Regions from separate parts of the Paenibacillus sp. OK076 genome, predicted to be linked through region 3. Evidence: riboswitches for the same ligand, from Rfam matches in the RefSeq annotation. Region 3 holds a riboswitch; each other region holds the start of a gene.
What was found. Region 3 has a riboswitch for cyclic di-AMP ahead of BMY78_RS06170 (C40 family peptidase). Riboswitches for the same ligand answer to the same signal wherever they lie in the genome.

Region 1 (7,802 bases), on a different contig from region 3:
GCGAAGTCATTGCCACTTTCTCGGCAGGCGGCAAAGACTCGGTACCCGTGCAGTTGGGAGATATCTCACCTGATTTGGTCAACGCTACACTTGCTGTAGAGGACCGCAAGTTCTATGATCATGTCGGCTTCGACATCCGAGGAATGGGACGGGCTGTACTCGTCAACCTGGAACATATGCAGATGTCCCAGGGCGCAAGTACACTGACGCAACAGCTCGCGCGCAACTTGTATTTGTCCCATGAAAAGACATGGACCCGCAAAGCCAAGGAAGCGATGTACACGGCACAATTGGAGATGAAATACAGCAAGGATGAAATTCTGCAGATGTACCTCAATGAAATCTATTATGGTCATGGCGCCTACGGGATCGAAGCAGCCTCACGGATGTATTTTGGCAAATCCGCCAAACAGTTGACGCTTGCCGAAAGTGCCATGCTTGCAGGAATCCCAAAGGGGCCGACCTACTATTCTCCATATAATCATATGAAGAACGCGAAGGATCGTCAGAAGGTTGTATTGAATGCCATGGCTGACATCGGCAAAATTACGCAAGCGGAAGCAGATAAAGCCTATGAGGAAATGCTATCGTTCAAGCCGGAAAGTGAACGCAAAACCGTAGAAAGTGCACCCTATTTCCGCGATTATATCCGGAATCTGGCTATCAAGGAGCTGGGGATCAGCGAAGCGATGCTGGATCATGGAGGATTGAATATATACACCACGCTGGATCTGCGTGTACAAAAAGCGGCGGAAGACGCCGTAGCCAAAGGCATGGACGCCAAAAGCGAGCTCGAAACCGCTCTGGTATCGATCGATCCGCGTACCGGATATATCAAAGCGATGGTGGGAGGCAAAAATTACCGCACCAATCAGATTAACCATGTACTGGCGACTACACGTCAGCCGGGATCTGCTTTTAAACCCATTATGTATCTGGCTGCCCTGGAATCGAAACAGCTCACCAGTGCGTCCATGTTTAAAAGCGAGCCGACCCTGTTTCATTATGACAATGATCGCAAGACCTATAAGCCCGGTAACTTCGGTGATAAGTATTTAGGTGAGATTGATCTGAGACAGGCGATCGCCGCTTCGGACAATATCTACGCGGTAAATACGATTATGCAGATCGGACCTGAACAAGTGGTGAAAATGGCCAAAAATTTAGGGATTACGAGCAACATGAGCCCGGTACCTTCCCTTGCACTCGGCACCTCGCCTGTTAGTCCATTGGAGATGGCTTCAGCATTTTCCGCTATCGCAGCAGGTGGGCAAAGAACACCTCCTGTAGCCATTCTGCAAGTGACGGATGCCGCAGGGCGAGTCATCTATGAAGCACCTCAGACCAAGGCCGAGAGGGTGGTTGAACCCGCTGCTGCTTATGTATTAACACGGTTGATGGAAAGTGTGTTCGAAAATGGAGGTACGGGTAATCGGGTATCTGCAACGATTAAACGGCCTGTCGCCGGCAAAACAGGGACGACCAATACGGATGCTTGGCTAGTCGGCTTCACCCCAGAGCTCTCAACGGCTGTCTGGGTCGGTTATGATCAAGGCAAAGCCATTTCCACATCCGACGGGCGTCGTGCGGCACCTATGTTTGCCCAATTCACGGAACAGGCCCTCGCCAGTGTTCCACCGAAGATTTTTACCGTACCGGATAATGTCGTCAGTGTATATATCGATCCCGAATCCGGTAAACTCGCTGGCAATGGCTGCGCCGAGAAACGGCTGGAAGTTTTTATTGATGGCACGGAACCGACCGAGGTCTGTCGCAGCGCTTCGGACGATTCGGGTTCAGAGAAGGATAAAGACATTCGCGAGGTGCAAAACCAGCAGGGAATACAGGAAGAGAAGCATTCATGGTGGAAGGATTTCAAACGCTGGTGGGTGGAATGACCGAAGTGACGTAAATACGTAATGACGTAATTGCGTCAGTGTCCGTAAAATTTAATTTTAGCATAGAAGCAAAAGCCCCGAACCGATCATCTCGGTCACGGGGCTTTTGGTTCTTCTTTTTTGAACAACTTGAACATTCATGAATTAGGCGAGCGCTTCTTTCAATTCATCTGGAGAAGCGTTCCACCATTCTTCGTTATGCGTAGTCAGCAGCGTCTTGAGTGCCGCGCGATCCTCAGGTCCAAGATCATCGAGCATGAACCGGCGCTTCATGGCATAATCCATGCGATTCACATGATCGGCCAGCAGTTTCCATCCACGACGCGCTTCTGTATCAATCCACATCTCACACGCAGTTGCTCCGCCATAGAACTGTCCCTGTTCATTACGGTCCACAGCTACCCATACCAGCCATACCTGGCGCCCATTGGGTACGTCCTCACGGTTGGTCGAGAACTTGATGTTACGCTCTACCTTGCTCTTGGCATGCATCGCGCCAATATCGATCTTGGCTTCTCCGTTATCAATAATAACTGGAGACAGGTTGTTCAGATCAATGGAACCTGCACCGAAGCCTTTGTGTTTGCTCTTTGCACTAACGATATTCAAGGCAATCTGTTTTTTGCCGTTTTGCTCGTTTTGGTCCATGTTTATAGCCTCCAAGGGTTGATACAAATATTTTAACTAATAATCGCCCCAATGCAAACATATACATGCTGTAGATGCTTGTCAACGGGAGGTATTTAACGATGATTCCACGACGCGCCAAGAGCTGGCTCACCGCAATTATAGCCCTGTGTGTAGTTGCCGGGGGGATATGGCTTGGTCTGGGTTCCACACGCTCCATTCATTCTGACTTGCCTGTGCTCGCCCCGGAATCGGGCAAGCCTACGGCACCCGTCAAAACCCAAACATCTCCGGAAAGTATACAGACACCTACCGCTGAAGTGTTCAGCAACCGCGTAGTGGAATATCACATGGATGTGAAGCTGGTAGACGGGAATGTACTGCGAGGAACTCAGACGATAACCTGGACACATCCAGGTAAGAAAACCGTCAGTGAGCTTTATTTTCACATGTATCCCAATGCCTTCTCTTCTGCTGACACCACTTTTATGCAAGAATCCGGGGGAAAGCTTCGCGGTGATGTCATGCCCACGAACGGTTATGGTTCCATGCAGATCAAAGAAATGAAAACAGAGGACGGGCTTTCTCTCATGCATCGGATGCAGTATGTGCAACCGGATGATGGAAACATGAAAGATACTACTCTCATTAAGGTACGGCTGCCCAAACCCGTTAAAGGCGGTGAAAGCATCACGCTTCACACCCAATTTGAGGTCAAGCTACCGCAAATTTTTGCCCGCATGGGAACGGCAGATCATTTCGTTATGGCTGGTCAGTGGTTCCCTAAACTTAGCGTATATGAGCCAGTAGGCACACGAGGTCGAACGAACGAAGGCTGGAATCTGCATCAGTATCACGGTAATTCAGAGTTTTACGCCGATTTCGGTATCTATAGTGTGCGTATTCGGGTACCGGAAACATACAAAGTAGCTGCTACTGGATTCCCAACCCAGCAAGCGGTTGTGAAGAACGGCGAAAAAATATATCAGTTCTATGCCGATGATGTGCATGATTTTGCCTGGTCAGCCTCTCCTGATTTTGTTTATGCGGAAGAACCCTTCTCTGCTCCCAATGTGCCAGGTGTTCGAATCAAGCTGTATCTCGACCCTGCTCATGAGGATCTGAAGGAACGTTATTTCTACGCCGCCAAAGCGGCGCTATCCAACTATAGCAAGTGGTTTGGCCCTTATCCGTATTCCACATTGTCCATTGTTGTCCCGCCCAAATCGGGGAACGGCGCAGGAGGAATGGAATACCCTACCTTGGTCACCGCCTTCGGTGCGGACGATTCTACACCTGGTTACGATCTGGAACGCACGGTTGTGCATGAGATTGGGCATCAGTATTTTTACGGCATGGTTGCGAGTAATGAATTCGAAGAGGCTTGGCTGGACGAAGGATTCACCTCCTATGCAGAAGACAAAGTGATGGAACAGGAATACGGACTTATCCCGAATCTGCCTGTACAATCAGGTCTCATTACTTCTCCGGCTCCACTGACACAGAACTCCTGGAAGTTTGATTCCCAGAATCAATATGCAGCGAACGTATACACACGAGGCAAGCTTGTTTTACTCGGAATAGAACAACAGGTTGGTGCCAAAACGATGGAGCGTATTCTCTCGACCTATGTAAAGAAATACCGTTTCAAACACCCTACTTCGTCTGATTTTCAAAAGGTCGTGGAGCAAGTGACCCGTACATCCTGGACCGATTATTTTAATCAATATGTATATGGAGATGGCATGGCTGACTTTGCAGTGGAGAAGATCACCATCAATCCTATCCTGAAAGACGGTCAAACGTTGTACGAGTCGTCTGTAACAGTCCAGAAAAAAGGCAGTGAATATAAGAAGGTGCCTGTTCGAATTATGTTCGAAGACGGGAAAACCATGACGAAAGAATGGGATGGCAGCGAGGAGCGCATTACCTACAAACTGACCTATACTTCCCCTGTTTCCTGGGCTATGACTGATCCGCTGTACACCATTGTGCTGGAGAACCATCATATGAACAATTTTCTGAAAGCCGGACTGGATGAGCCAACCAAATCCCGCTGGAGCATGAGTGCAACCAAACTTATAGAAGCCATATTCGGAAGTCTGTCATGGTGAGGTGGATACAGTGAAAGCGAAAATACGTGAAGGCTGGTTTCTCGTCCGTCAGCATATGTTCATTGCAGCACTTTTATTTCTCTATCAATTAGTATGGGGATACTTTCTTTATCGAATGGTTCAGTCAGCTGTGGTCCCGCTGCTCCTGCGTTATCCTGACCCTGATGCAGGGGAACTCAGTACAATTTTATTCAAAATGGAGAGCCAACTCGGCCTGACAACGAATCCGGAGGTCCATCGCTATTTATGGATTTTAGGGGCTATGCTGCTGCTACGGATGCTGATTAGCCCCCTCATTCAGGCAGGGCTGCTCTACTCGCTCCAGCATTATAATCATTCGGAAGAGCGCATTCCATTCATTCGTGGCATCAAAAATTTGTGGAAACCGATGCTGTTGCTTTACACCATTCGTACCCTTTTGCTGCTGCTGCCTGCTTATTGGCTCGCACCAAAGCTCTATTCTATCTTTATGGAAGGTTTTCATTCCCTCCATCTGCTCTTGCCTGGTATTCCCTATGTTGCTGGTTGGATTGTATACGGGTGGGTTATCCATCATATCCTGCTCTACATGCAGTTTGGTATCTCAGCTCCTGATGGGGAAGGCGGAGCGCGTGGTACGTTTCAAGCTCTATGGATTGCACTACGCCAGGTCATCACTCTGATCGGCATCGCTGTCATGCTGGGCGGCCTTCATCTGCTGGTCTTTGGTGCCTTTACTTCAGCTTCATGGTTACTAACGGGTTTAACTGGTCTTATACTACAACAGACGTATCCACTTGCCCGGTGCTTGCTAAGCCTATGGAAAATATGCGCCCATTTCCGGTTATGGCAGTCCAATTCGATCAAGGATTAACGTGCACGGTTAAAAATGGTTACCATCTCTATGTAAAGTTGTTTTCATCAAAAGCCTTTAAACAAGCAAACCTCGACCTTTCCCCGTCAAAGGTCGAGGTTTTTTTTGCTAATTTTGTTGTTAAACGTTGCCAAAGTGATATACCTCTGTTACAATAATCGCAGTGAGTTTTTAGTAACAACTTTGTAATCTTTACCTTCATATTTGTAACTACTTAAAATTTAATCGTCATTTCTTGATTTCGCAGGTGCATAACTAGCATAGCCAAATTCCTAGCACCTGGGAAGCGGGGGAACCAGTTATGGGTGAATTGATCTTGCAACAGAGGGATCATAGGGGACCTTCAACCGAATCCTTAAGCTAACCTCGCAGGCATTGGAAGGGGTATATCTCTTGTTTAAAAAGAAATTAACCGCAGCTGTACTTAGCCTCACATTTGCATTATCGCTTGGAGCAGGCAGCGCATTCGCAGATTCAAAAATGGACCAAGTCATTGATTCAGCAATGGGAACTACATACAAAAGCGGAGGAACAACGCTTAACGGCTTTGACTGCTCTGGGTTCACAAGTTATGTATTCGACAAGCTGGGTATTGATCTGGCTCGCCAATCGAGTTCACAATTCGACATGGGTGATTCGGTATCCCGTATGGAAATGAGACCAGGTGATCTGGTATTCTTCAATACAACGGGTAAAGGGGTCTCGCACGTAGGGATCTTTGTAGGGGATGGAAAGTTTGCACACTCCTCTTCTTCCAAAGGAGTTACCATCAGCGAATTAAGTGAAAGCTACTGGGCTAACCGCTATGTTGGCGCTAAACGCATTATGAGCACGGATGCATATGAGACATTGGCCATCGACTAGGGACAAGCTGAGCAACGTCATGCTGGAACAATAAAACTACTGTAACGAAGCATAATAGAACCGTCTGGTACATTCTCCGCAGGAATGGATCCGGCGGTTTTTTTGTGCTTCGTTTCCTTCAAAGCATTCGGGATAGCGATCAAACCTAAGTTTAAGTTTTTTAGAGCTATTTTCATTGCTTCGTCCGTGCTCTTATCATGTTTTTACCCATCCTACTATAATATAAACGAAATTACCGGAACTTTTGTTTCACTTTTTTTTCTAAAACGAGGACTTGCCAAATGAACGCCTCTTTTGTAGAGTGAAAACAAGCTTAGATATGGAATGACATATGGATATAGATATAGATATGGACAAATCAAAATCATTATCGCTTGTTCACAATGAGAGGAGCGTGCAGTTTTGTATGGATGAAGCCCCTGTGACGTTTCACGTTGTGCCCATGCAAGAAGAACATGCGGAGCTCATCTGCGATTGGCAGTATGACCCGCCTTATAATATTTATAGCTGGCTGCCCTGGGAGCAAATGAAAGCACTTGAAGTAGAATTCGGCGATCCCCAGCTACGGAAGGAACAATATGCGGTGGTGCTGGGAGAGGATGAGCAGATTTGCGGTTTCGCTCAATACTTCCCGCTTGAAGGTGTCACCCGCATTGGGCTTGGCATGCACCCCGATCGATGTGGCCATGGGCAAGGGAAGGCTTTTGTCTTGGCCATTGTGCAGGAAGCCATTCGCCGGAACCCTGCAAACGAAATTGATCTGGAAGTTCTGACCTGGAATGACCGGGCCATTCGCGTCTATCTCAAAGCCGGATTTGTTACGAAGGATACATACGAACGACAGACACCGAGCGGTTTGAAACCTTTTTACTGTATGGTCTATGAAGGTCCACGCGAATAAATAGTGCATAAAATCACCCTAAAAAGTCCCCGGTTATGTGATTAGTTCAAAAAATTACCACAAAATGCTATGATGTCACTACAGGTTCCGTTATAATGATATGGATAGTTTCAAGTTAGATGATCTTTCATTCTGGAGGGGACATAAGGGATGCACAAATGGATCATGAGCGGGGTATTTTTTGCAGCGTGCGCTTTAGCTATTGTACTAATGTTTACGCTTCCAGGGAAAGAGGAAGTTGCAGAAGAAGCGAAACCGACGATGCCACAAGTTACAATGGATGCAGGACAGGCTGAGGCACTGGTCAAAGCAAACTGTATTACCTGCCACGGTGATCAGCTTCAAGGGGGTATGGGCCCTAGTCTGCAGAAGATTGGTAGCCAGGACGATGTGGAGAAGATTTATACCACGATTGTCAAAGGTAAAAGCGGCGGTATGCCTTCGTTCAAAGACAAGCTGAAGGATGAAGAAATCGCGAATATTGCGATGTGGCTGGCGGAGAAGAAGTAAGGCTAGAAGACTAAGGCAGCGAATCATAGGATTCA
Region 2 (7,802 bases), on a different contig from region 3:
ATCGCCGTAAATCGATACTTACGTCTCCATGTAGGAGCTATGCGTCTGGCTGCCTGGATCAAATACCATGACTTCCACCGATTCCGTAAGTATATCAGCATAACTGTAGGATACTCGCTTGAATGTTTCTTGCTCCTCATCAAGCTTGACAATAAAAACAGAAGGGTACGTTTCTTCCAATACACCCGTACGCTCAATGGTCTTACGGCGGCCACCATTAGCCCGCAGCATAATTTTCTGACCGATATGTGCATCGAGATTGCGTTTGATATCCAATAGCGTATTTTTAGCCATTGTCGACGACCACCTCTTTTCTTGTCCATTATACCGGATTTTACAGTCATTGTCAAATCAAAACTAATTATTATATCAGTATCAAAAAGTTGTTGTCAATGAATTTTTTTGCAAACAAAAAAAGCCCCTAAATGAGGCTTTCTTCTGCCATCTTCAGACGGCTGATGGATTCACTTTTAACGTGGATAAATCATTCAATCCGGGCAGACCTACCCGATAACTCCCTCGTGTCTCAACGCCGCCCACACCCTGGCTGCCACTAATCGTGTTATGCAAAATGTCATTCATATTCACGGTTTCGCGCACTGACGTGAAGGCTGCCTTGGCTGCCACATAGACCGGGTCTAAAGCATGAATGAGAATTCGGCCTGGTGAACTGGCAAAGTTCGCTCCAGCACGCAGCAAGGCCTCAAAGTGGGACTGACACGCACCAGCTACAATCGTGAGCGCATCGAGATGGCGTTCATATTGCCTAGCCACCTGAATAGCGGATACGAAGTTTTGCGAATTTTTGTAGCTGCCCAGACTATATAAGTCATAGGGCTGACGAGTCTTAAGTACACCATCATGGCCAGTAATGACAACAATGTCCGGGCGAACTTTGGGCAGCAGACGATATAAAGTGTCCGCCATGGCAGACTCATGTACGTATTGCCCCTCTGCGGGAACACGAAGCTGCTCATAAAGGTTCATGCTTTTTTTTAGATAATTAGGATCGCCATCCAAGTGCAGTACTTTGCCAGGCATCTCAAAATAGGCGGGTTCTTGTTGAACAGACCATTCCTGAACCAAACCTTCACGATTGCGCTCGGCCTGTTCCATTCGATTCTGCTGCAAGCGTGAGAGCGTCTGATGCGCCTTCACGTGAGCCTGCCTCGTCTTGGCACTCTGCGGTTCATAAGGAACCTGTATCAAATCGTCCACAGGGGAATCGGCTAACAGCCGGAACTCGGTCCCTTTAATGATGGCACCGTCCGACTGGAGGCCTTCCAACCGGAAAGTCACATCTCCACCGTATGACTTTCGAACGACCAAGTCTCCGATATTCATCAACATTATCACCTCTACCCCATCGTATGGGCAGAAACCCGGATTGGTTCATCCGAATTTTACAGAGCTGCGCGTACCCCAGCTTCCCACATTACGGTACTGAGTGTCGCATACTCCTGCAGGCTCAATGTTTCTCCCCGTCTCGAAGGCTGAATACCAGCCTGCTCCAGCAGCTGATCAGCCTGTTCTCTGTTCTCCTTTGTGAAGAAACGAGCTTTCAAATTATTGGAGATTGTTTTTCTACGCTGCGCGAATGAAGCCTGTACCACTTCGAAGAAATGTGCCTCGTCGGGAACTTCAACCGGCGGTTGCTCACGCACCTTTAACTTGATTACAGCCGATTCCACATTAGGCTGCGGAATAAATACCGTGGGCGGAACAATACAGACCAATTCAGGCATACTGTAGTACTGGACTGCAATGCTCAGACTGCCATAGTCCTTAGATCCAGGAGCAGCAGCCATGCGTTCAGCCACTTCCTTCTGGATCATGACCACAATGCTGTCTACAGGCAGCTTCTCTTCGAGCAGTTTCATCATGATTGGCGTCGTTACATAATAAGGCAGATTGGCCACAACACTCACTTTATCTACCGTTCCAAAATCGGTGCGGAACAGCTCAGCCAGATCCAGCTTCAGCACATCCCCATGATGCACACGAACATTCGGATAAGGCTGCATCACTTCACCCAGAATCGGCAGCAGCCGCTGATCAATCTCTACAGCCGTTACAGGCCCGGCTACCCGAGCCAGACGTTCTGTGAGGGCGCCGATACCTGGTCCGATCTCAAGTGCACCCTTGGACTCGTCCAAATCAGCTGCATTTACAATTTTGTTCAATATATTTTGATCGATCAGAAAGTTCTGACCCAGGCTCTTCTTGAATGAAAATCCGTGTCTTTGAATAATTTCTTTGGTTCGTTTGGGGGTTGCAATCTCTACCGTTTCTTCCATGCCCTTCATACGCTCACAATCCTTCACGTTCAATTTGCGATAATGCTGCGGAGAACTCTTCCCGGGTAATCTGGAATACACTCAACCGCTTGTGGAACTGCTTGCCGTTGCAATATCCTATGCCCAGCAGATTGCCCATCTCCATACGACGTGCAGCAGCCTGTGGGTGCACAATCAGTCCCGCCGCAATCAGATCCTCCCAATCGATCAGACTGGGTGCGCCTTCATAAGACGTGTGTACACGTGCCAGTGCATGACGAATGGCCTCAGGTGAGGCGTTCTCCACTCCGATGTCGCCTTTACGCGTAGCATCTGCCTCCGGGATGAAGGCATGCTTGCAGCCAGGTACTTTATTGGCGATGATTTTACGAATACGTTCACCAGCATGATCCGGGTCTGTCAGTACGATGACACCACGTCTCTCTTGGGCAAGTGCAATGCGCTTTAGAATACGCTGGTTGATGGCCGACCCACCAGTCTCGATCGTATCTGCCTGAACCGCACGTCGAATAGCTACGGTGTCGTCACGACCTTCCACCACGATCACTTCTCTTATCATGTTCCATTTCTTCCTTTCTAACGCAAAAAGAAGAGGAATATCCTCTTCTCTGCCAAACGGCGGGGGAGACTGAATTCAGACCCCTCCGCCGCATATTCCGCATGAATCATTCATGCTTATATTTTATAGCATTCCCATTTCAAAGTAAAACGATTTTAGTTCGCTTCCGGCTTCACCGGACCAATCACATATACCGTCTTGCCTTTCTTCCGTCCGAAGTTCAGGGCATGCTTCACACTATCATAATACACATCAATTTTGTTGCCTTTAATGGCACCACCTGTGTCTTCCGCACGACGGAAGCCAAGGCCCTCGATATATACCCACCAGCCAATTGGAATGACTTTGGGATCAACCGCAATGGTACGTCCCTCGGTTACCCGAGTACCTGATGCCGTTTTTGTGCCGATACCGGGCTCTTCAGAAGAGTATGCCGTCATGGATACATTTTTCAACACTTTAGAATATTTAAAAGAACTGCCTGAGACGGTAATTACTTTGCTGCCCGAGGCAGCGGTTTTCTTCGAGTTCGTGGTTGTTGCTGTTTTTGTCGTGGAAGTCTGCGCTGATACCGTCTGAATCACTGGCTCTTTCACAACAGGTTTGGCTTTGGTACCAACGGCAATCACTTTATCAACGCGATTCGTTGCGACCGATTTACCCACCATTTTTTTGGAGACCAATTCTCCATCCTGGAACACCTTTTCAATATGCTGTACAAGCGTGCCTTCTTTACCGCTCACAATGACACGATTGTCGCCTTTGTACAAGCTAGGGTCAGCCGTTTTGATCACTTTATAAGCAATCGGCTGTTCCACGTCCACCGTACGCTTTGTTACCCGCACTACACGAATTTTCATATCCGCTTCGATAGTGGTTCCAAGCGCCGGATACACTTTGTCTTCACTTGCAATCTGAATACCTGATTTTTTAATCGCATCTTTTACCGATGAATCGGTTGTATACAGAGTCTTGGTGTCTCCGTCTGCCGTAATCTTAACTGGAACGGCCCGCTCAATAACGATGCGGTCTCCATCTGTAATCGCCCCATTCAAGGGCATGGATACCTGATCGTGAGGGCTGACTGTGATTGACTGCTCCTCCAGCATTTCCTGAAGCATTCCTGTACGAGTCTCTACCGCTTGAGCTTTGCCATCAATAACCAGTGAAATTTGTTTCCCGGCCTGACCGTAAACGACTAACAAGATCATGATTGTAAGCGCAATTGAGAAAATCGCGATCAATGCCATTTGACGCATGTTCTCATGCTTCCACCGCAACGCGAAAGACTTACTGGATGATCGTGACTCATGGGTCTCTTCTGGTTGGAATGTGCCCACTTCTCCGTCCTCCTTCATAGCCTCGCCGTCTAAAGTAATGCATGATGTCTTTGACGCGACTATACCAAATTTTCTACAGAACACAGATCGGACCAACATAATCCGGTTCTGCACCATGAATCAATCTTCGCAACATGATGTCATCCTCCTGAATACTTACCGTATGATGACCGTATTTCTTTTATTCAAAAACAAAAAAGCCAAAGAAAGAGTTTAAGAGGAACTCTTTCGTGGCTTCCGAATGATTCTGAATATCGGAAATTCATGCACGAGGTTGCCTCTCTTTTTCCGCTTGCGAGGTTAGCTGTCGGGTTCGGGCGAAAGAGAGCCGCCCTATCTCCGGTCATCCGCTCATGGCGGACGCCCTTGAATTCACCCCGAGACCCAAAGAAGAAATCAAATACGGCTTCGCAGATTCATACGCTGCTTTTGGGTCAGCGCATGTTGCGCATCGGCTGCAAACACCGATGTTTAAGCCCTATTGGTTCCCCCGCTCTCCGTTAACGGAGACTCAGCGAGACTGATTCATGAAAGTAATGTTGTTTCATCGGAAAGTGTCCCTTTGTTCATCCCCCGAACATCTGTCCAATTTTCCGCACAACAATTCACTGAAAAGATGATATCCTGTTTCTATGCATGTTGTAAAGCGTTGTTCAAGTACGTTTTTCTAAATATTTGGTTAAAATATTGTAATATTCTTGATTTATTTGGATCAAAAAGCAAATTAACTCCGCCTAACTCACTTTTTCACCCGTTTTGCTCGATATTTTAACGAATCCCAAATCGTTCCATGGCATTTTTGGTCGTTATTGCTGCAATTTCCTCTACCGAAATGCCTTTAATTTCCGCAGCTGCTTCTGCAACCAGACGTACATGCGCTGTCTCATTTCGTTTTCCACGATAAGGGTGAGGTGTTAGATAAGGAGCATCGGTTTCAATGAAAAATCGGTCCATCGGAACCTTCTTAAGCACCTCTTTAGGCTGCTTCGCATTTTTGAACGTGATTGGCCCTCCGAAGGAAAGATGGAAGCCCAAATCCAGGCACATTTTCGCCGTTTCCCAGCTGCCAGAGAAGGAATGCATAACACCGCCTACTTCTCCTGCCTTCTCTTCACGCAAAATCTTTACAATATCCTCATGCGCATCCCGGTTGTGAATGACAATCGGCATATTTAACTCACGGGCAAGACCAATTTGTTGTCGTAATACGCGATGTTGAACCTCTTTCGGTGAAGTGTCCCAATAATAGTCTAGACCAATTTCACCGATAGCTACCACTTTTTCATGCTTGCATAAAGACGCAATCCATTCCAGATCACCCTCCTGCATCGTGATTGCATCCACTGGGTGCCAGCCTACCGCAGCATATATAAAATCATAGGTTTCAGCCAGCTTCATCGTGGATGGAATAGTCTCCCGGTTAAAGCCAACGTTAATCATGCGACTAACGCCCGCATCCACAGCACGCTGAATCATTTCCTCGCGGTCCTCGTCGAATTGTGGTGCATCCAGGTGTGTATGTGTGTCGAACAACATCATGCTGTATTTCTCCCTTCATGTCGAATTAACGACTAGCTCTTTTTAATCCATCCGGTAAACTAACCAGAACATAAATATTCCTAAATTCGGTCATATTTTTTTCTTTATTTCATTCTATTAGCTCATTCAGCACATTGAGCACAACATGTAGAGCGAACAAGTTCTTCCTTATCTATATGTTGCTTATCTTTAGCCATCCGGGTTGTATTCTAATTGCTCTGATTACAAAATTATGTCGATCTACATGTACTCTCCATTAAAGCAGATTACTGTATCATGGAAAATAGCTCTTTTAGAAAGCTTTATTCACCAGACTCCTGAACAGTATTGCTGATCATTTAATGTGAGAAATAGGGGCGTATATTTGACGGTAATTCATGAACAATCGCATCCACCTTATTTTGCGGATAATACAAGTGATGCTTTCCGCGATGAAGACCACTGATTGAACGGACAATGTCGGATACCTCTGACAACTCATGTAACTTGTCTTGCCGATCAAGCAGCAGAATCTGCTTGTCCGTCGATTCATCCGGACGAAACACATCATACGGATTATCCGTTGGAAAATCAATTTCCAGATCATACTCGGGATTAAGACCCGCTGCAGTGAAGGCTTCCCGAATCTCTTCAATCAGGTTTACGTCGATCTGTTCAATCTCTACATACTTATATAATTTGCGATCTATAAAACGTTCGCATAACTCACTTAGAACAGCATCGTCCTCTTTGCGCCACTGCATAAATGCCGTCTGAATCAAAGCTTCGTCCAGCTGCAAGTATTCATCCACCGTTAAATCGCCGGCGAATAGCTGGGACAGTGGATCGATCATGAAGCGGAATTGGAAACCTTGCTGTATGAGACTTTTCGCCCGCTTAAATATTTGCCGCAATATAATTTCCGAACTTCGGGTAACCGGATGAAAGTAAATTTGCCAGTACATCTGGTACCTGGACATCAAGTAATCCTCCACGGCATGCATGCCCGACTCCTTGACCACAATTCTTCCGTGAAATGGACGCAGCATACGCAGGATACGGTCAAGGTCGATCGTCCCATAGTTTACACCTGTAAAGTAGGCATCCCGAAGCAAGTAATCCATGCGGTCCGCATCAAGCGGACTGGTGACCAAATTAACGACAATAGGTTGCTCATATGTCTTTTGAATAACAGAAGCCACTTTCTCGGGAAAATCAGGAGCATACCGTCTTAAGATCGCCCCTACTTCGGTATCACCTGTAATGATCCGACAAGTCCAATCCTCATGATTCATATCGAAAGCTTCTTCTATTGAGTGAGAGAACGGCCCATGTCCAAGATCATGGAGCAATGCTGCGCAAAGGGCTACCGTTTTTTCCTCCTTTGGCCAATCTGAATAGTGACTTCTTTCGAATTGGGAAATAATCTTACGCGTAATTTCGTAGACACCCAAGGAATGTGAGAAGCGACTATGCTCTGCACCATGGAAAGTAAGAAATGATGTTCCCAATTGACGGATTCGGCGTAAACGTTGAAATTCGGGCGTGTTGATCAACTGCCATATAATCGGATCTTGCACATGGATATAATTATGTACCGGATCTTTAAACACCTTTTCTTCCGTTAAACGCTGTTCCATGTCTGTTCACTCCTTTAATATCGTTTGTATTTGTCGCTTTTCAGTATAATACCACCAAGGATTCGACACAGTTTGACGAATCTTGTCGAATACTGTATTTTTGTCGTTTTCCAAATCGACAAAGCTGACATTGATGTTTAAATACGAAAAATAGCTCCCAATCCCTTACCACTCGTAATCTTATCAAAAACAGCCTTTATTTTAAGCTAATTTTAAGGTTGACTGTTTTGGGAATCGTTGGTATGATGAGTATCATAAAACATAAAATAATGTCGAATAATGACAATGATCGTTAGCTGAGAGGAGCACTGATTATAATGATGAAATCAACAGGTATTGTAAGAAAAGTGGATGAACTGGGACGGGTAGTTATTCCAATTGAATTGCGCCGTACGCTCGGTATTGGTGAAAAAGATGCTCTTGAGATCTATGTTGACGGCGAGCGCAT
Region 3 (7,802 bases):
TCTATGGTGAGCTGGAGCACCAGGCAGAGCGGTTGTTAACGGTGTCGGATTCTTTCCGTCGTTATCTGGCGCCCTATGTGCAGCATCCCGATGTTATCGGTGTAATTCCGAACGGTTTTGATGAGAAACGGTTTAAACCCATTCCCCATGAGAATGCGATACCACAGCTGGTCACCGTATGCCGCCTGGTTCCGGCGAAAGGGCTGGATATTCTGTTCAAAGCCTGTGCCGAACTGAAAGCGCGGGGACATGACTATGTGCTTCATATTATTGGGGACGGACCGATCCGTCCGGACTTGGAAGAATTGGCCCAACGGCTGGGCATTTATAATGAGACTATTTTTTATGGTTACACGCTGCACCCCGAGGAATTCATGCCATTTTTTGATATCTTTGTGCTTCCTTCGCGGGCGGAGGCGTTCGGGTCTGTTTTTGCGGAGGCAGCGCTTAGCTGTCTTGCCCTTGTAGGTACAGATGTTGGCGGCATACCAGAGCAGATCGAAAACGGCAGTAATGGCTTGCTGGTGCCTTCAGAAGATCCATCTGCATTGGCAGAAGCGCTGGAGAAGGTGATGGTTGACCCGGCGTATCGTTATGAGCTTGCCCGTTCGGCATGTGAGAAGGCCAAAACCCATTACTCTTTGGGCAGATCAGTCAATGAACTGAAAAAAATGTATTTACAATTTCCGAGCCAGGTCTAGTTTCTGAAAAGGGAAAGAAGGAAGCCGCTGTGAGAACAGCGGCTTTTTTATGTTTAGGGAAATGATGTTTCGCAACAAAAGGATACGTTGTTATAGATGTTTTTTGCGTCCGCGAAAGCTTCCCCATCGATCCATTACTAATTTTGCACCCCAGACCAGTGCCAAACTGCCGAAAATGGGGTAAAGAATAGAGAGCAGGGAACTGAATCCAAACTGGCTGAGCGAATAACATAGCAGCATGATGGCCAGTATGATTAGTTTGGGATGTACGTGGACATGCTGTCTGAGTTGGAGGGTCATTCCATAAATATCGGCTACAAACGTACTGAAGATTTCCATGAAAATCAGAGATACATAGATAGACTGGACTACCCATCCAAGTTGAAAGGCAATGCTGCCCATCGGAATTTCAAATTGTGTGATGCCAGGCATCTGGGCCGACATGGCGAAGTGGGCTGCCATAAGCATGAATCCTACACCAATTCCGCCCAGAACGCCGCCCCATTTCAGTACCTTTCGGCTGCGAATCTGATTCCCCACCGGAACGAGTACAGCTTGGGCAAGAGCCAGGTTGAATGAAGCATACAACAGAGGAGATAACCAGACCCGTATTGGATTGCTGTCGGTGGTTAATGTAATAAATCGGTTTGCGCCGGGATGATTTATGGTGCTGATGATCATAAGCAGAGATAGCAGAAGCATCATGGGCACTACGATACTGTTCATTTGCAGAATGGCCTGAATGCCCCGTCCAAGCAGCAGATAAGTACCGATAAGGGTGACAATCAGTCCGGTCTGATAATGAAGTCCCAGATGCTCTACAAAGACCGACCCTGCTCCTGCCAGCATGACACTGTTTACTCCAATGAGGATCAGAAGGGTAACCCAGGTAATCCAGTTTCCTGCTTTATGGCCGAATAGATGTTTGTTGAGATCTTCGTATGAGCGCGAGCCGGTATCATGGGCAATCAGCATCATTTTTGTACCTAACCAGACAAAGAGCATGGTCGATAAGCCGATGGTAATGGTGGCCCATTTGCCATACTGGGTAAAAAACTGCAATATCTCCTGCCCTGTTGCAAAGCCGGCTCCAACTACCGTTCCAATGTATGTAAATGCGATCTGCAGCACCCGAAATGCCTGTTTCATGCGTTTCCCCTCTCAGGCCCCTGAATAGTTTGGACATGCGGGTGCCATGGTACAAGGTATGCTTGACCCGTCAAACTCATGACAATTGAAGTATGGCAAAGGGTCATTTAACATGCTCTGAACAAGAGCAAAGGCAATTTCGCTTGAACTGATAGCGGGATCTATGATACTTTTACGTCATAGGAACGGCTTGGGAGGTCAAATTATGGAAGTATTGAAACAACGAATTTTACAAGAAGGCGTAGTCATGTCAGATCAGGTGCTGAAGCTGGATGGTCTGCTGAATCACCAGATTGATCCTGCATTGACGATGGAAATGGGAAGGGAATTTGCCGCTCGTTTTCGTGAAAGTGGTGTAACTCGGGTCATTACAGTGGAGTCTTCCGGGATTCCGGTCGCCTTTGCTGCTGCACATGAACTGGGTGTTCCGCTGGTATTTGCTCGTCGCAAAAAAACACTTTTGGCTGACCCCGATGCCTACTGTGAAAGAGTGCCTTCTTTTACCAAAGGGATTGTAACGGATATTATGGTGTCCCGTGAGTATATTCATGAAAATGACCGTATTTTGTTTATTGACGATATCATTGCCAATGGCGATGCTGCTCGTGGTGTCATCAAAATTATCGAACGTTCGGGTGCGGAACTGGTTGGATTCGGTGTCGTGGTCGAAAAATGTTTTCAGGCCGGAGCGCGCACCATTCGTGAGCAGGGCATTCCGGTTGAAGCGTTGGTGCGTATTCGTTCTTTGAACGATGGCACCGTGCAATTTGACGATAACGAATTGTGACTTTTTAAAGGAAAAAGTGCCTATTTTTATAACAATGCCTTTGCATGACCGCTGATTTCATTTATAATGGGGTTATGTTAGGGAGAGGAGGCAACACCATGGGTAACCAACCGGCAACAGAACAATTTTTTATTGATAAGCTGGCGGAATCGAAAGTACATTTTGAGCGTGCCCTGGATTGTAAACATACGGAATTCGATGACCTTTATCCCTATATGATTGAACATCCTCAATTTTTCTGGTACAAACGCTACGTTGCCTGGTCAGAATTGCTGACGATTGTAGGCTTGTGCGAAGAGTTGTCCTTCTCTTGGAAAGAACAATTTACACCGCATCAAGTGGAGTACCTTGAAGAACGTGTGATGTCCGCCAAAGTGCTTGATTTTTGGTTTGAGAAGAACGACAGCAAAGAGCACGCGCAGCGGTAACTTTCAGTCGGGACATACTTTCGAATGACATGACAGTCCAATACAGTCACGTGAGACCTAAATGACTTTTCATTTAGGTCTCTTTTTGTAAATAATTTTTTTGGGAAAGTAGGCGCCATGAATATGATCAGTGATGCAGAATTGGATGCACTGCGTTTATCGGGTGAAAAAGTAAGGGTAGTACGGGACGAGATTCAGTCCAATGATGTGACAGGCATTGTGGTTGCCTGGGACGGGGAGCAGGTGCTCATTCGCCGTCAGAATCGTCGTGTGGTCAAGCTGGACCGGAAATATCAGTATCAGTTGTTCAGCGAGCCACGTAAGAGTCCGCTCGAAGAATAGGACGTGTGTTTTTAGGTTCATTTACCATGGGTGTTTTGGCATAATTGCACCTCTCGGGTGAAAAGATAGGTACAGTGAGAGCTTGTAACATATCAGCCGAGAGGATGTGCGGTAACCATGACATTAATGAATGATAAGGTTCATGCCTATAAAGATCAGATTGGTGAATTAAGCGACGTGCTGCCAGCTGTGGTGAAGTCTTATCATGAGTTCACTGGAGAATGTTTTCAGGCAGGGGCGATTGATGCCAAGACCAAACAGCTGATAGCGCTGGGCATTGGTTTGTTTGCAAACAATGAGGTATGTACGTTTTACCATGTGGAAGAGGCGCGTGCCAAAGGAGCGACCGATCAGGAGATTATGGAGACGGTTGCTGTGGCTGGAGCCGTAGGCGGAGGCCATGCGTTGTCTCAAGGTGCAATGAGAGTACAGAAGGCTCTACATTAAGTATAGAAGTCTACAGCACAGCGGATTTGTAAACAAAAGTCCCAAAACAAAGAGGAGGTCCCGGATTCACCCGGAGCCTCCTCTTTGCGCTATTTCCAATCAAACTTATATTTTGCCCAGCATTTTGTTATACATAAACTGACCTGTTACCCGGCGTGCTGTTACATAACGATCATTGAAATATGGATTGGATAATTGGGTGATGCTGACACCCTTACTGCTGGAAGCATGAGCGAACTGTCCGCCCCCGATATATACTCCTGTATGAGAAATGCCATTGCCCATCGTATTAAAGAATACCAGGTCACCTGTACGCAGATTAGCTTTGGATACCGGTGTTCCGGCCTTCGCTTGCTGCTGGGAAGTACGTGGTAATTCAATGCTATATTTGTTGAAAATATATCTCATAAATCCAGAGCAATCAAACCCGGCGAGTGTCGTGCCGCCCCATTTGTAAGGAATGCCTGTCATGTTGTTAACGACGGTGTTAATACTGCTTGCCTCTGTGCTTGCTGCACCGGATGTAAATAGAACTGCTGCTCCAAAAATAGAAATGATAAGCTTTTTCAAAATTGTTGTTCTCCCTTCGATGCCTACGGAGTTAGCTAAGGGTTCGGTAGAAGGTTCCCTATATTTCCTATGTATAAGAATAATTCACCCAAAATGGTTCCCCCGTTTTCAAACATGAAACTCGGCAAATGAATAATTAAGTTTTTGTAACCTTTTGAAACTATATTGCATAAATGCGAAAATGTCAAACCGATCTTGAACCCTTCTTATCATCTCAATGTTAACGGAATTATCGCTTTTTATGTAGAAATAACTCGAATGATGGGTTCTAATAAATGACAAAAAAGTAACTACTGTTTCAGAAGGAGAGAAATTGGACAATTTATTGGCTTTCTCACATCCAATTAGACGATAATTATAGGTTGTCCAAAGAATTTGTTACATGTTGTTGCAAATATTGACAAAATTCATATTTTTGCATAGAATTCTTTTTGTATATTCCATTTATTGTATTAAAAGAAATAGTTTGATTTTAAAACAAATATAAGGGGGATAGATTAGCAGGGGAGCAGTTTGCAGAAAATGAATTGAGGAGTGTTTCTAATCTATGTTGAAGGCAAAAACAAGGTTTGCATCTTTGGTTATGGCATGTACAATGGTTTTCTCCGTTGTCGGAATGGTATTTCAGCCTGCTGCTAAGGTCTCTGCTGCAGACGCCTCTGGAACGACAGCAAGTATCTCGGACATTTTGAAGAATCAACATCCAGACGGGGGATGGAAGAAGGATTACAAAGAAACAAGTGGTGAGTGGGCCAAATCTACGATTGATAACAAAGCTACATACTCAGAAATTAGAAGATTAGCCAAGGAATTCAAAAAGACGAATGATCCGCGTTATTCGGCTGCTGCCATCAAAGGAATCAACTTTTTGCTGAATATGCAGTACTCCAATGGGGGTTGGCCACAGGTATACCAAAGCTCCGGTTATCACAAGCACATCACCTTCAACGACGATGCCATGATTAATGTCATGTACATGCTGGATGAAGTAGGTGCACGTAAAGGAGATTTCTCATTCATCGACAGCTCTCTTGCAGATCGTAGTAAAAAATCAGTTGCCAAAGGTGTAGAGGCTATTCTCAATACACAGGTTGTAGCGAACGGTAAACTGACTGCATGGGGGCAGCAGCATGATTCCAGTACCCTTAAACCTGCAGGCGCTAGGATTTATGAAGTGCCTTCTCTGAGTGCTGGAGAGAGCAGTACAATTGTGAAGTTTTTAAAAACTAGACCGGCTAACTCCAAAATTACTGCCTCCATCAAAGCGGCAGAAGCCTGGTTCAACAAAGTTAAAATTACTGGTTACAAGTATGTCAGAGAAAACGGAGACAGCCAACTCATTGCAGATTCAGGTGCAGCGCCAATTTGGGCACGTTTCTATGAAATTGGAACGGATAAACCAATCTTCGTAGGACGTGATGGGGTTGTGAAATACAAACTCAGCGATATCGATAAGGAAAGAAGAGGTGGGTATGCCTGGTACGGCAACTGGCCCTCCAAGATCTAATTTATAAAATGCTTTACACATGAGAAGAGGATAATTTTTTGTTGACACTAATTACCTGCACATGATATATTATTTATTGTCGCCGCGATATAATTTCTCGGAGATAAGATATACGCGGTCGTGGCGGAATTGGCAGACGCGCACGGTTCAGGTCCGTGTGGGCTAACCCCCGTGGAGGTTCGAGTCCTCTCGACCGCATCATGTGCAACACGAAGAAAGGTTCCTAGAATGGCATTGCTGCCACTCTAGGAACCTTTTTTATCTGTTTACGGATCAGAGCGGTTGCTCATCCTGAATGTTTTTTCAACTATTCCTTCAACTTGAGCAAAGAAGAAGTTGATCTTTGTTTATTTATCCAAAAATGGAAAAGTGTTCGTTATGTGACGGTTTGCCCCTGTATTTCAGGTTTAATGTACGTAAAATACCGAAATGTACCTATCCTGAGCATCCTTCATCTACTATTCTCTTCTCGTATGGAAGCGCTATCAACAGGGATTTGAATGACCAAATTCAGAGGGGGTAGGGATAATTTGAAACGAATCGGAAAAAGGATGGCAATGTGTTTCATGGTATTCATGATTGCGGTGGTGCAGTTCGGGATTATGGGAACGACAGGCGGCAATGTGGCACAAGCAGCAGATAAGAGTCTGGCCCAGAAGCCGTATATGGGTTGGAGCAGTTACAGCATGCAGGTATATGACGGGGCGGGTAACTGGACGTCGGCCGAGAGTATTAAGAAGCAGTCGGATGCCATGCGCGAGAAGCTGCAAGCCCATGGATATGAATACATTAATATTGATGCAGGCTGGAACGGTGATGAAGATGAATACGGCCGTCCTATTCCGAGTACTGTTCTTTATCCAAATGGATTTCAGGAGGTCATCGATTATGTCCATAATAACGGACAGAAGATCGGGATCTATCTCATTCCGGGATTATCAATCACCGCTTATGAAAAAAATCTTGAGGTGTATGGAACGGGTGGGGCATGTCGTATGCAGGATATTGCGGTAAAGCCGCTCGTTGTTATGGATGCTTGGGATTCGTACACTTACAAAATTGATTTTACAAACCCTTGCTCACAGAAGTACATTGACTCCATCGCGGATCTTCTTGGCGAGTGGGGCATCAACTTTGTCAAATTCGACAGTGTGACGCCAGGATCAGGGATTAATAACCTGAGCCGGGATGCACGCGGTGATGTAGAGGCATGGTCCAAAGCCCTGGACAGAAATAATATCTGGTTTGAGCTTTCCTGGGCGCTTGACCATAATTACGTGGACTTCTGGAAAAAGTATGCGAACGGCTGGAGGATCGATTGGGATGTTGAAGCCTACGACAGTAGTAAGGGGTTAACAGAATGGTCGAGTATTTCACGCTTATTCCCCATAGCAGCCATCTGGTGGCGTGATGCAGGTCCTGGAGGCTGGAACGATTTTGACTCCCTGAATGTCGGGAATGGCTCGATGGATGGTCTGACCAGAGACGAGCGGAAGACCGCGACGACGTTCTGGGCAATCTCTTCAGCACCGCTTTATACAGGTAATGATCTGACCAGGCTTGACAGCTATGGGCTGGAGCTTCTGACGAATGATGAGGTCATTGCGGTCAATCAGGCCGGACGTCCAGCTCATCCCGTTTCCATGGACACCAAACAGCAGGTATGGTATGCGAATAACGGAGATGGTACGTACAACGTAGCTCTGTTCAATCTGGGCAATCGGAGTGCCGAGGTCAAAGTGAAATGGAGTGATATTGGCCTCGAAGGTCCGGCTTCGGTCCGTGATCTCTGGAGCCATTCCGAACTGGGGAATTTTAATCATGAATTCAGTGGCGGCGTACTGGAACCCCATGCTTCCCGGATGCTTAAG

Region 1: another riboswitch for cyclic di-AMP. It lies ahead of BMY78_RS31720 (C40 family peptidase); the one in region 3 lies ahead of BMY78_RS06170 (C40 family peptidase).
Region 2: another riboswitch for cyclic di-AMP. It lies ahead of BMY78_RS31090 (3D domain-containing protein); the one in region 3 lies ahead of BMY78_RS06170 (C40 family peptidase).

The regions. Positions count from the first base shown of each region.
Region 1 covers NZ_FOCH01000011.1:24,583-32,384, forward strand. Annotated here, with positions in the region: gene BMY78_RS31700 (transglycosylase domain-containing protein) at 1-1,898, shown strand, start outside; gene BMY78_RS31705 (YwhD family protein) at 2,043-2,546, opposite strand; gene BMY78_RS31710 (M1 family metallopeptidase) at 2,648-4,639, shown strand; gene BMY78_RS31715 (hypothetical protein) at 4,650-5,492, shown strand; cyclic di-AMP (ydaO/yuaA leader) riboswitch at 5,745-5,882, shown strand; gene BMY78_RS31720 (C40 family peptidase) at 5,886-6,356, shown strand; gene BMY78_RS31725 (GNAT family N-acetyltransferase) at 6,763-7,257, shown strand; gene BMY78_RS31730 (c-type cytochrome) at 7,408-7,767, shown strand.
Region 2 covers NZ_FOCH01000009.1:48,719-56,520, forward strand. Annotated here, with positions in the region: gene veg (biofilm formation stimulator Veg) at 19-294, opposite strand; gene yabG (sporulation peptidase YabG) at 448-1,344, opposite strand; gene rsmA (16S rRNA (adenine(1518)-N(6)/adenine(1519)-N(6))-dimethyltransferase RsmA) at 1,404-2,306, opposite strand; gene rnmV (ribonuclease M5) at 2,311-2,856, opposite strand; gene BMY78_RS31090 (3D domain-containing protein) at 3,012-4,196, opposite strand; cyclic di-AMP (ydaO/yuaA leader) riboswitch at 4,470-4,723, opposite strand; gene BMY78_RS31095 (TatD family hydrolase) at 4,965-5,735, opposite strand; gene BMY78_RS31100 (HD domain-containing protein) at 6,074-7,354, opposite strand; gene BMY78_RS31105 (AbrB/MazE/SpoVT family DNA-binding domain-containing protein) at 7,672-7,802, shown strand, end outside.
Region 3 covers NZ_FOCH01000001.1:1,324,635-1,332,436, forward strand. Annotated here, with positions in the region: gene BMY78_RS06140 (glycosyltransferase family 4 protein) at 1-701, shown strand, start outside; gene BMY78_RS06145 (YkvI family membrane protein) at 792-1,850, opposite strand; gene BMY78_RS06150 (xanthine phosphoribosyltransferase) at 2,056-2,637, shown strand; gene BMY78_RS06155 (hypothetical protein) at 2,736-3,065, shown strand; gene BMY78_RS06160 (hypothetical protein) at 3,189-3,407, shown strand; gene BMY78_RS06165 (carboxymuconolactone decarboxylase family protein) at 3,525-3,854, shown strand; gene BMY78_RS06170 (C40 family peptidase) at 3,960-4,424, opposite strand; cyclic di-AMP (ydaO/yuaA leader) riboswitch at 4,430-4,561, opposite strand; gene pelA (pectate lyase) at 4,972-5,931, shown strand; tRNA gene BMY78_RS06180 (tRNA-Leu) at 6,046-6,129, shown strand; gene BMY78_RS06185 (X2-like carbohydrate binding domain-containing protein) at 6,462-7,802, shown strand, end outside.